DNA from 3 places in the Priestia sp. P5 genome. Region 3 is predicted to be linked to each of the others. Evidence: riboswitches for the same ligand, from Rfam matches in the RefSeq annotation. Region 3 holds a riboswitch; each other region holds the start of a gene.
What was found. A riboswitch is a leader RNA that binds a small molecule or an ion and turns the genes downstream of it on or off. The one in region 3 is predicted to bind S-adenosylmethionine.
Positions count from the first base shown of each region.

Region 1: linked by a shared signal. The riboswitch ahead of MMB69_RS21560 (phosphoadenylyl-sulfate reductase) and the one ahead of MMB69_RS20340 (bifunctional homocysteine S-methyltransferase/methylenetetrahydrofolate reductase) in region 3 are both predicted to bind S-adenosylmethionine.
Region 2: linked by a shared signal. The riboswitch ahead of MMB69_RS05595 (sulfite oxidase-like oxidoreductase) and the one ahead of MMB69_RS20340 (bifunctional homocysteine S-methyltransferase/methylenetetrahydrofolate reductase) in region 3 are both predicted to bind S-adenosylmethionine.

Region 1 is NZ_JAKWFJ010000003.1:6,649-10,861, forward strand. It holds gene sat (sulfate adenylyltransferase) at 1-668, opposite strand, end outside; gene MMB69_RS21555 (inorganic phosphate transporter) at 721-1,800, opposite strand; gene MMB69_RS21560 (phosphoadenylyl-sulfate reductase) at 1,820-2,533, opposite strand; SAM riboswitch class I at 2,788-2,890, opposite strand; gene cdaS (sporulation-specific diadenylate cyclase CdaS) at 3,204-3,830, shown strand; gene MMB69_RS21570 (VOC family protein) at 3,928-4,213, shown strand, end outside.
Region 2 is NZ_JAKWFJ010000001.1:1,081,747-1,085,959, forward strand. It holds gene MMB69_RS05585 (putative polysaccharide biosynthesis protein) at 1-823, shown strand, start outside; gene MMB69_RS05590 (hypothetical protein) at 837-1,205, shown strand; SAM riboswitch class I at 1,350-1,456, shown strand; gene MMB69_RS05595 (sulfite oxidase-like oxidoreductase) at 1,532-2,194, shown strand; gene MMB69_RS05600 (MogA/MoaB family molybdenum cofactor biosynthesis protein) at 2,228-2,740, opposite strand; gene moaC (cyclic pyranopterin monophosphate synthase MoaC) at 2,753-3,241, opposite strand; gene MMB69_RS05610 (molybdopterin molybdotransferase MoeA) at 3,356-4,213, shown strand, end outside.
Region 3 is NZ_JAKWFJ010000002.1:703,951-708,163, reverse strand. It holds FMN riboswitch at 276-426, opposite strand; gene MMB69_RS20345 (YkvI family membrane protein) at 534-1,568, opposite strand; SAM riboswitch class I at 1,912-2,018, shown strand; gene MMB69_RS20340 (bifunctional homocysteine S-methyltransferase/methylenetetrahydrofolate reductase) at 2,126-3,964, shown strand; gene metH (methionine synthase) at 3,965-4,213, shown strand, end outside.

The DNA of each region.
Region 1 (4,213 bases), on a different contig from region 3:
TCATCTGACTTTGTTTCTCCTACAAGAGGATTTAAGAACAGGCCGTCTACAATTTCTAATGCCGTTTTTTGAATATATTCGTGCGCACGGTGAACAGGGTTACGAGTTTGGAATCCAACAACCGTTTTCCAACCGCGTTCTTCGAATGCTGCTCTTGTTTCAGTTGGATCTAGGTAATACTTTTCAAAACGCGTTTTAGGTGTACGTTCTACTAGTACGATTGGACCTGCTACGTATACATTTGGGCGTTCCATCATTTTTTTCACGCCAGGATGAGCAAGTTCTGCTGTGCGGTACACATTTTCCGCTTCTTTTTCTTTATTTGGCGTATATACTTCAGAAACTTCTAAAACACCATACGTTACGCCGTTTTGAACAAGCTTTACTTTGTCGCCAATGTTTAATTCTTTAGCTTGCTCTTCTGTTACAGGAAGAGTGATAGGAATACTCCATACTGTTCCATCTGCTAAACGCATATTTTCAACAACTGATTGATAATCTTTTTCTCCTAAAAATCCTGTAATTGGGCTGTAAGCACCAATTCCAATTAGTTCTAAATCACTTAAAGCCATGTTATCTACTTCGATTTCTTTTGTTAGTGACGTGTAGTCATATGTTGGTTGATATAAATTAATTAATTCTCCACCGTGTGCTTGAATTGTTGTCATTTTGTAAAATCCTCCTTAAATAATTAACACAATATAATAAAAAGCACTTGAATCACGCAGTCATTTTTTCTTTTTCCGACTGCAAGCTTGCTCTTTTTCTTCTAGTCGTTCTAGCTAAGCTTAGAACACCTGCTGTGGCAATGCAGCCGCTAGCTAGCACCACAAATGAATATAAGTCGCTTTCAAGTACTAATTTCACAAGAACATATGAGATTACGAGTGAAAATACGGGGGATACCATCCAAACCTTTAACATTTGAATGACCACTTCACGCTGTTCTTTCGTGAATCCCGTTTTCGCTGCTCCTATTCCAATAATAGAAGACGTAGTGACCTGTGTAAGCGGTACTGGCAAACCAAAAAGTGAAGCTGCTGTAACAAGAGAAGCACCAGTACCCGAGATAATGCACCCTTCTCCTACAGAATAGCGAGTAATTTTTTTCCCGTTTGTTTCAATAACTCTGCTTCCTAGTAAAAGGGCTCCAAGCGCCACAGCCAATCCTCCTGCTATGACACCCGTTGTGGCATCCATTAATCCAGCTCCTACTAGAGGACCGACAGCATTTGCCACGTTATTCATTCCAGCTGAGAAGGCTTCAAAGAATCCCGTGGCTATAACTAAAATCGTTAAAACTCTTTTCCATTTTCCCTCTACTTCTTTTTTATGCGCTCTGCGTTTTATCACTTTTCCAATCAAAAAAGCAATGACAAATGAAACCAGTGGAACAATAATCCAAAAAGACATGATAACTAAAAGTTTTTCCACATACAGAGATTGATAAGCTACTCCTACTCCAACAACTGAACCAACCGTTACTTCACTTGTTGATAGAGGGATACCAATTAAATTCGCGAAAAAGAGTGACAGCGTTGCAGCAGCCAGAATGATAATAACTAATTCTACTGACAGCAATTTTTCAGGTATGATACCTGAACTGATGGTTTTTACCACCTCGCCGCCCCCGATAATGGCTCCGAGCACAATACCTACAGCACAGATGAACAGGGCTACTCTTCGCTTTTTAATCGCACCGGAGCCGTATGAAACGCCCATAGCTGCTGCTGCACCGCTTGCCCCAATATTCATTGCAAAAAAAAGCGCAATGATAAAGGCAACATATAAAAGCATCATTTATTCAGCTCTTTCGTATTTAAGATTCGTGTAATCCGCATTCAACTTTTTGTGTACCTGCCCATCTTCCTGAACGTAAATCGTCTACATTGTAGGCAGGTGCGGTACAGGGCTCACAGCCGATGCTTGGGTAGCCTTGATCATGAAGTTTGTTATATGGTAAATCATGCTTATACACATAGCGCCAAACTTCTTTCCAAGACCAATGAATTAACGGGCAGACTTTCACTTTCTTGAATTTCTCATCTTTATTAAAATAATTCGTGTTGGCACGAGATTCAGACTGCTCGCGTCTCAAACCAGAAATCCACGCATCATAAGGAGCGAGAGATTCCCTTAACGGGATGATTTTTCGAATTTGACAGCATAAGTTAGGCTGACTCTTCCAAAGCTCATCTCCATGTTTCTCAGCTTGTTCTGCAAGCGTTAAATCCGGTTTTTTCATATGAATACGCAAATCAGGAAAGCGTTCTTTAATTGCATCAATTACTTCATATGTTTCTTTAAAATGAACGCCCGTATCTAAAAAGACAATTTCAGCATCTTTTTTCACTTTTGAAATTAAATCAATTAACACGATCCCTTCAATACCAAAGCTTGATGCATAAATAATTGAATCTCCGTAGGTATCATACGCCCACTGCAATGCTGAAAGGGCTCCTTTTGTTTCGTCTTCACTGTCGAACTCTGGAAATGTATCACTCCAGTTTTCGTACGTATATAAGTCTGCCATTTTCTTCACTCCAATTCTTAGTTATCCGCGTTATCCAATAAAAAAAGACGGTTTTACCCACTAGAATTGGATAAAACCGCCTCTAGTGTGTCTAGTCAGCGAAACTATTTAATTCTTACTTTGCTTCCACGTGCTCAAAGATTTGTTTTAAGTCGGGGGTTACAGTCATTAATGTCCTTCCTTAAATTATCGCTTGCGCTATATCAAAATAAAAAGTCTTCCATATTGAAAGACTGGGTAGGCAATAAATTTTCACCTTATCTTTCAAAATGATACACACTTTGCTGGAATTAGCACCTTGCTAAGCAGGTTGCCGGGGTTCAGCGGGCCAGATCCCTCCACCACTCTTGATAAGCATTTTTTAAAAATTTTAGCATATTTAGAATATTTGTCAACATTAAAAATCATATATCCGATAAGAAAACTATACTTTAAATTCACAGAAATATCTATACTTTTATTTAAAACAACATATGTAAATTTAAACCAAATGTGAACATACCAGTTTATAAAACGCTTTCTTTTTTCTCCAACTTTTTATATTCTCTTGCTAAATAAAACACAAAACCTCCCTATAAAATTAATAAGGGATTTATAAGCTTTACGGATAATTCACCCACATTAGCACACATTACAGATAACACTGACTGACAGATAGGAGCTATATAAGATGGAGAGACAACCCTTTCAATTAGACGATACAATTAAAAATAATGTGCGAACATATTTACAGCAAATTTCAACTGAAGCCTCTAATTTAATTAAACATTTAGACACGAGTGATCATTGTATCCTATGTGATTTTGAGGAGATGAGAAGGTTATTTCAAGATGTTCAAGCTACGGCCGCCTCTTATTACTTGCGTCATTACTTATCGCCTTATACATTTGAATATGCTGCTCTGTCCTTAGCTATTCATAACCTTTCTGAGAAACGTCACGGCGCTTTAATTGTCATTGAACGGGAACAAAATGTAGACCCTCTTATTCAAAAAGGAATGCCTATTCAAGCTCCTGTCAGCGCTACGCTAGTTGAAACACTGTTCTATCCAGGGACACCCTTACATGACGGAGCCGTCCTAATTAGAAATAATCAGCTTATCTCAGCTGCTAATGTTTTACCTCTCTCGTCTATTATTTCAACGACCAAAAAATTGGGAACACGTCACCGTGCAGCCATTGGAATGTCGGAAAAATCGGATGCATTAATTTTAGTTGTATCTGAAGAAACAGGCAAAATTTCGTTTGCTCTTGATGGAAGCCTCTACCCTATTCACTCCAGCAAAAATATGATTTAAGAGCCCTTTCCTGATAAGCAGCCCTATCTTGACTTCTATATCCTTTCTCTTTAATATATTTCATAGTTTTTACATACTATAGATACGGGTGATGCATATGACAATTTTAAAATTTGAACATGTAGGCGTTCAAGTAAAGGATATAGAAGAATCTATTGAGTTCTATACGCAAAAAGTGGGATTAGAGCTCATCGAAACACTACCACATACCGATCCATCTTTGAAGCTAGCTTTTCTAGGTTTAGAAGGCAATGTAATCGTAGAGTTAATTCAAGGGTATAACTCAAGCTTACCTAACGAAGGTAAAGTTCATCATTTCGCGCTAGCAGTAGACGGAATTGAAGAGGAGTTTGAGCGTTTAAAATCAGCAGGCGTTTCATTTG
Region 2 (4,213 bases), on a different contig from region 3:
AAATATTGATACGTTTACGATTAACATGCTTTTTCAATCAATAGGATATGGACAAGCTAAGGCTGAAACGATTAACTCCGTCATTGGATTAGCGCAAATTTTGGTGATGGTGCCGGTATCGTTAGCGACTGCCTTCAGCATGTCGCTAATTCCGGGCATTACATCTTCTTTTGTGCAAAGAAATTTACGGGAAGTAAAAGGAAAGATTACAAAAACGCTGCAGCTGCTGTTGTTTTTTACTCTTCCTGCTGCGGTAGGGCTTTGTTTATTGGGTAAGCCGGTATATATGATGATTTTTGGAGCGAAAAACAGTCCTGAAATCGGTGGAGTTGTTTTACAATGGTATGCGCCTGCTGCGATTCTTTTTGCTCTTTTTACCGTAACAGCCGCCATTCTCCAAGGAATTAATCAACAAAAGAAGCTAATTTTAGGCTTGGGCTTAGGAATTGTTGTGAAGATAGTATTAAACGTACTGTTGGTTTCAAGCTTAAAAGAAATTGGACCGGTTGTCGCGACTTACGGAGGGTATGGTGTATCGGTTATATATAACTTCTATTTAATTGAAAAATCTATTTCTTACCGAGTTCAATCACTGGGACAAGCTGCGTTGACACCTGTTTTATTAGTAAGTGTGATGTCAGCCGCTGTGATTATCGGCAATTATACTTCTCACTATTTTTTAGAAAATAAGCTGTCTGCATCTTCACTTGCGATTAGCACATCTTGTATTTCAATTGCTTTAGGTGCTGTCGTGTATCTAGGACTTGGCGTCAAAACAAGTTTAGGGCAATCTGTTGTATTAAATAGAAGAAAAAGAATGTAAGGGAGAGAAAGAAGTGTCAAAACGATTCTTACTAACCGTAGCCGCTGGAGGAGGTATCATAATCTTCGGCGCGCTGGTGCTACTAAACTGGGAAAAGATGTTTGGAGACTACCGTCCCATTCAAACGGCAAAAGCCGTATTCAAATTAGAAGTGGGAAGTCAAGATGTAGAAGAGACTACGGATTCAGATGATGCTCTTCACTATATGGTGAAAAAAGGACATTTAGATGAATATATTCATATGATGAACGAAAAAGGCTATGTGTTAAAAGAAAAAGATATTGATCATAACCGACTTGTTTTTAACGATGGACAAGAGGATGAGCAAATTTACTACAAGCGCTTTGCTAGGAAGTATACGATGATTGATGGAGAAGGGTAAAGGCTTTATATGGTATTTTAGTAGACTAAAACCTTATAACCCTATCTGTTTTTAAAGTTTTTTGGCGAAAAAGAAAAATAATATTGACAATTATGACAAAAAGCTTAATACTGACTTTATTACATAAAACAAATACAATTTGTTTCCTTATCAAGAGAGGTGGAGGGACTGGCCCTGTGAAACCCGGCAACCGCTGTCTATGACAGAATGGTGCCAAATCCTTAAGAGTGTATCGCTCTTAGAGATAAGGAAGAAGCTGAAACAAAGCTCTTCCTTATTTATTTAAGGAAGGGCTTTTTATGTACAAAAAACAACGAGGTGATTATTTGAACAAAGCAGACCGTATTAAACGAATGAAAACACCAGAAATTGATCCAAAGTATGAAGGACGAGTGCCTCCGGGGCAAGTAGTGACAGAGCGCTTTCCTATTTTGCATGAAGGCGACGTGCCGGAGTATAACTTAGAGGAGTGGACGCTTCGCGTGTTTGGGTTGGTAGACAAAGAAGTGACGCTTTCGTATCAAGATATATTGAACATGCCGCAAACAACGGTGAAATGTGATATTCACTGCGTAACGAGATGGACAAGACTTGATAATGAATTTACGGGCGTGCTGTTTACAGACTTTTTAAAAGCAGTTGGCGTGGAGTTGAAAAGTAAATACATCATGCTGCACGGAGATAATGACTATACGTCAAATATTGAAGTAAAAGATTTACTGAGAGCCGATATTCTTCTCGCTCATTCCTTTAACGGAGAGCCGCTTACAGCTAAGCACGGATATCCGCTGCGATTGGTTGTTCCGCATTTGTACTTTTGGAAAAGTGTTAAATGGCTTCGAGGCTTTGAAGCTATTGATGAAAATCATCCTGGCTTTTGGGAGCAAAACGGCTTTCATCTTAGAGGAGATCCGTTTAAAGAAGAGCGTTTTTCTGGAGAAGATTTAGGCATTCCAGAAGATGAGTGGGTACATAAAGACTATGATTAATAAAAATGCCTATGCACGCGCATAGGCATTTTGTCAGCGCTGGCGGTTTAATTCCCACACAACGTGGCGAAGTTCAGGCAAAATCAGTTTGGTCATAGCTAGACGAACAGCACCGCTTGATCCTGGTGTAGAAAAAACGGCTTTTTCGTTAATCGTCCCGGCAATTGCCCGGCTCATAATCGCTGCGCTGCCAATGTCTTCGGTGTAGCTCAGCATGCGAAACAGCTCGCCAAACCCAACGATTTCTTTATGAATCAGCGCTTGAACGGCTTCAATCGTAACGTCTCGTTTTGTAATGCCAGTCCCGCCGTTTGTGAGAACAACGTCAATGTCCTCATCACTGCATCCGGCAAGTATCGCTTGTTGAATCGACGTTTGGTCGTCTTTTACAATTTCATAGGAAGCGACTTGCATGTCATGTTCTTTCAGAAGTTGGATCATCAGCGCACCGCTTTTATCGGTTTCTTTTGTACGTGTGTCGGATACCGTAATGACTTTGCAGCGAACGGGCTGAGTTGCTTTAGATTTATGTTCATGTACGCTCATTATGTACCTCCTTTACGCTTCCGTACGCTTGTAGTCACCGTTTTTGCCGCCTGATTTTTCAAGCAGATACGTTTCGCCGATAATCATGCCTTTATCAATGGCTTTGCACATATCATAAACGGTTAGAGCGCAGGCAGAAGCGGCTGTTAAAGCTTCCATTTCAACGCCCGTTGAGCCTTCCGTTTTAACAGTTGCTTCTATTAATAAACGGTATTGATCATTGCTTGTATCCCAGTCAAATGAAAGGTTTACGCCTTTTAATAAAAGGGGGTGACACATCGGAATAATGTCAGACGTGCGTTTTGCAGCCATGATTCCCGCTACTTGTGCGACAGCAAGCACGTCGCCTTTTCCGATCTTATGTTCTACAATGGCTTCGTGAATTCCTTTGTTAACAAGTATGCTTGAACGAGCGGTTGCAGCGCGGCGAGTGATAGATTTTTCGCTAATATCGACCATGTTGGCACGGCCTTGGTCATTAAAATGTGTAAAAGAAGACATCGGTGTTTTCATCCTTTTTCAGTAAATTTTGTTGTATGATAGAAATAGTGAGATATGCTATGATTTTACACCATAGCGCAAAAAGTGAACAGACATAAAGGAAGTGAAGAATGTATGTTAGAAAGCAGAACACCTATTTCAATTCCTGAAGCAATTGAAAAAGTCATGACATATAAAAGAAAAGGCAGCATCGAACGCGTATCGATCACCGAAAGCTACGGACGCTATTTAGGAGAAGATATTGTCGCCGACCAAAACGTGCCTCATTTTAATAAATCGCTTTATGACGGCTTTGCAGTTCGAGCGCAAGACTGCATAGAAGTCTCAATTGAACATCCTGTAGAGTTCGAAGTTGTAGGTGAAATCGGCGCTGGCTCTGTTTTTGAAGAAGAACTAAAGCCGTTTCAAGCAGTGCGTATTATGACAGGAGCACAAGTGCCTCATTCATGTGATGCGGTTGTGATGCTTGAAGTAACGAAGTCGTATGAAAAAGAAGGCAAAACGTATATGGCGTTAAGCCGGCCTGCTTCAAAGTGGGAACACATTGCATTAAAAGGAGAAGAAACAAAAAAAGGAGACGTGCTCGTTTCAAAAGGAACGCGCATCAATCCGGGCGTCACCGCTTTTTTAGCTACGTTTGGCTATGCGGATGTAGCCGTGGTGAAGCAGCCAGTGGTTGGCGTGTTAACAACAGGAAGCGAACTGCTTGATGTGAACGAGCCGCTAGAACCAGGGAAAATCCGCAACAGCAACTCCTATATGGCACTTGCACAAATCGTAAGAAGCGGGGGAATTCCGAAATATTTAGGGAAGCTTGAAGATGATTTTGACCGCTGCTATGAAGCGGTAGAAAAAGCGCTTGAAGAAGTGGATATTTTACTGACAACCGGCGGAGTATCCGTTGGCGACTATGATTATTTACCGGCTATTTATGAAAAGCTTGGCGCCAATGTGCTGTTTAACAAAATTGCG
Region 3 (4,213 bases):
CTTCACCTGCTTTGGCGCTATTCCAACTTCTTATGCCGTTTTGAAACAGCAGCTGCTTTTTTTTCATATTTATCTTTCCCCCAACCACTGAAAATAAAAAAGCCCCTTGAACAAACGTCCAAGGGGTCGGCTGAGCTGAATCAGTTTTATCTATGCAAAATTCCGCTAATTGTATACGAAATAAACAGTTATATTTTGTGTACAAAAACAAGGGTAGCTTTAAAAAAGGCAAACCTGTCCCTTATTAATACAACACAAAAAAACAACTGTGCTTCCTGATCCTTCTCCCATCCAGACTTTTACTGTCGGCTCTAGATTTTAACTAGATCCACCGCTAACATACATCGTATGAAAACGGGTCACGGGCTTAAAAGCATATGCTTTATCACCGCCGGTTGGGACTTACACCCGACCCCGAAGGATAATATATTCGACTACTAGAGTCTTATTTGTTTTACATTATAGCAAAGTAAAATCGACTTGTCACATCATTTAACTTCGTTTTTTCACATCTATTCTTTAAAATCTAGCTTTTAGCTTATTTTTTCTTTTTTAATACATAGCATCCATACAAAAGCTAGTCCAATATAGCCAAATATCGGATACAAAAACTCAAGAAGCTGTGCATATCCAAATTGCCCAATAATAAAGCATGCCAAGATAATAAACGCAAAAGCTTGCTTATCATTCAGGGGAAGAAATGACTGAAGCTGCTTAGCGATTCCAAATACATTTCCAATCAATGTAGTAAAAATCTCGCCTAACACAACTACCGTAAATAAAACATTCACCCACGCTGAGATATTTTTAACAACGGCACTCATAGGAATATCAAGTTGAAATGAATAAGGCAAATTGGAAAGGGCAAGATGAGTAGAAACAAGCATAAACGTAAGTACACATCCTCCTATTACGGCCCCTTTTTTAATCACGCTCCTATCTTTCACGGAGCTTCCTAATGGAACCAAAACGGCCTGAGCCAAAGCTAGATTTAGGGAAATATATAAAAAGGGACTAACCGCCCACTTCCACTGCGTGACGAGCGTTAAATCCGGCTTCGTTTGAATCAGTGAGAAATAGCTGATATTTGGCACAAAGATGATAAAAGCAAATGAAAGCATCATCGGCACAACAAGAGAATTAACCATTAAAATACCGTTAATTCCTCTTGCGATAAATATATAAGTTAAAACAATTGTAAAAATCATCCCAACAGGAGGCCACAGCCCAAACTGTTCTTTTCCTATTGCCCCCGTACTCGCTAGCATGACTGAAGTTACTCCAAATAAAATGACAATCATTACACCGTTTACCACTTTTCCAAGCACATCACCAAATAAATATGTATTAAGCTGCTGATAAGAAGAAGCCCCAATTGCGTGCGAAAGCAGCATCATTTTTGAACCTAGCCAAATAAAAAACAAGCCGCTGACCAAAATTCCGACCATTCCAAGTTCTCCGTACTGTGTAAAAAATTGAACAATTTCCTTGCCTGTTGCAAAACCGGCTCCTACAACGGTTCCTACATACGTAGCAGCAACCTGCAGCGTGAGTTTCCACCTTTTCATGCCCATCACCCTTCTACCCTTCATAGTTCACTATATGTAGAAATGATTAAAAAAAGACGAGCCTTTTTACGTGTAAATCTACGCATACCCAGCGCTTGTGCCTTTTCGTTTATTTTTTATTTTTCATTTTCTTTTTGTATTTCTTAAAAAAAACTCCTTAACCCCTAACATAACAGTCATTTTTAAACAAAATATACGGATATTTTCCCTTTACCTTTTAAATTTTCCTCAATATTTGCTGGAAATTCATAATTTACTGTTGTATAATTTCTAAAAATCAGATAAATTATTAAATAAGTATTCTTTCTATTTAAAAAAATATGTTTCAATTATATACAATTGATTCTTATCATGAGAGGTGGAGGGACTGGCCCTTTGAAACCTCAGCAACCAGTCGTTAGAGACATGGTGCTAAATCCAGCAAGCAATTTATTGCTTGGAAGATAAGAAGGCGAAAAAAGTCTTCTTCTTAAGAAGACTTTTTCTATTTTATCGGCATATTGCATAAAACGAATCACTCGTGAAATAGAAGCGGAACAATTTAAGGAGGTTTTGACATGGGGTTACTTGAAGATTTAAAGTCTAAAATTTTAATTGGGGATGGTGCCACTGGTACCCTCCTTTACTCACACGGTATTGACAGCTGTTTTGAAGAACTAAACATCACCAAACCAGAAGAGGTTTCTCGTATTCACAGAGCCTATGTAGAAGCTGGTGCAAACGTTATTCAAACAAATACGTACGCTGCTAATTATCAAAAACTTGCCCGTTATGGATTAGAAGATTCAGTCAAAGACATCAATGTTGCTGGTGTAAAATTAGCGAAACAAGCTGCAAAAGATCAGGCTTACGTGGTTGGTACACTCGGCGGAATTCGTTCTTTCCAAAAAAACGCTATTAGTTTAGAAGAAGTTAAGCGAAGCATTCGTGAACAAATGTTTTGGCTTTTAAATGAAGGCGTGGATGGCCTTTTATTTGAAACATACTATGATTTCGAAGAATTAAAGACCGTTCTTACACTGGCAAGAAAAGAAACGGATAAGCCTATTATTACCCACGTTTCCCTGCATGATATTGGCGTACTGCAAGATGGGCGTCCTTTAGCAGATGCATTAAAAGAACTAGAAGACTTGGGAGCAGATGTTGTCGGGCTAAACTGCCGTTTAGGTCCTTATCATATGATTCAGTCTCTTGAAGAAGTACCGCTTCCTGATCGGGCTTTCTTATCTGCTTACCCTAATGCCAGCCTTCCGGCGTATGTAGAAGGAAAGCTCGAATATGAAACGAATGAAGACTACTTTGTAGAAAGCGCACGTTTATTCCGCGAACAAGGGGTTCGCTTGATTGGAGGATGCTGCGGTACAACACCAGCCCACGTACGCGCAATGTCATCTGCCTTAAAAGACCTGCCTCCGATTACAAGTAAAGTCGTTAAAATGAGACCTGCCGTTACGGTTCAAGAGCGTGAGCAGCAGGATAAACCTCATATGCATGAAATTGTAAAGAAGCGCCGCTCGGTTATCGTCGAGCTAGATCCGCCCAAACAGCTTGGTCCGACGAAATTTTTAGAAGGCGCAAAAGCACTTGATAAAGTCGGCGTAGATGCTATTACATTAGCTGATAATTCTCTTGCCTCACCTCGCATCAGCAACTTGGCAATGGCAACACTGATGCAGCAAGAAACAAAAGCACGACCGCTTATTCATATTACCTGTCGCGATCGAAATTTAATTGGACTTCAATCTCATTTAATGGGACTTCATACGCTAGGAATGAATCAAGTACTTGCAATTACTGGTGATCCGTCAAAAGTTGGCGATTTCCCTGGCGCCACTTCAGTCTACGATTTATCTTCATTTGACTTGATTAGTTTAATCGCTCAGTTTAATGAAGGACTATCTTATTCCGGCAAACCGCTTGGTCAAAAAACCAATTTTTCCATTGCAGCTGCCTTTAACCCAAACGTGCGTCACTTAGACCGAGCCGTTCAGCGTTTGGAAAAGAAAATCGACTGCGGGGCTCACTATTTTATTACTCAGCCTCTCTATTCAACTAAGCAAATTGAAGAGGTATATGAAGCAACCAAACATTTAACAACGCCGGTATACATCGGGATCATGCCGTTAACAAGCGCAAGAAATGCTCGATTTATTCACCATGAAGTACCTGGAATTAAATTATCAGAAGATATTCTAGAACGCATGGACGCAACGGGAAATGACCGGCTTCGCGGTGAAGTCGAAGGCCTTGCGATTGCAAAAAACTTAATTGATACAGCATATGAGCTATTTGACGGTATTTACTTAATTACGCCGTTTATGCGCTATGAAATGACCGAAATTCTAACACGCTATATTCATGACAAGCAACTTGTTACATCAGAAAGGAAGATATAAATGAGCTCACTTATCGAACAACAACTAAAGAAGCGAATACTCGTCATCGATGGAGCAATGGGAACGATGATTCAAGACGCTGATTTAACCGCTGAAGATTTTGGCGGCGAAGAATATGAAGGCTGCAACGAATATTTGACTCGAACAGCGCCTCATGTCATTCAGCGCATTCATGAAGAGTACTTTGCAGCAGGTGCTGACATCATTGAAACCAATACGTTCGGCTCAACATCTACCGTACTTGATGAA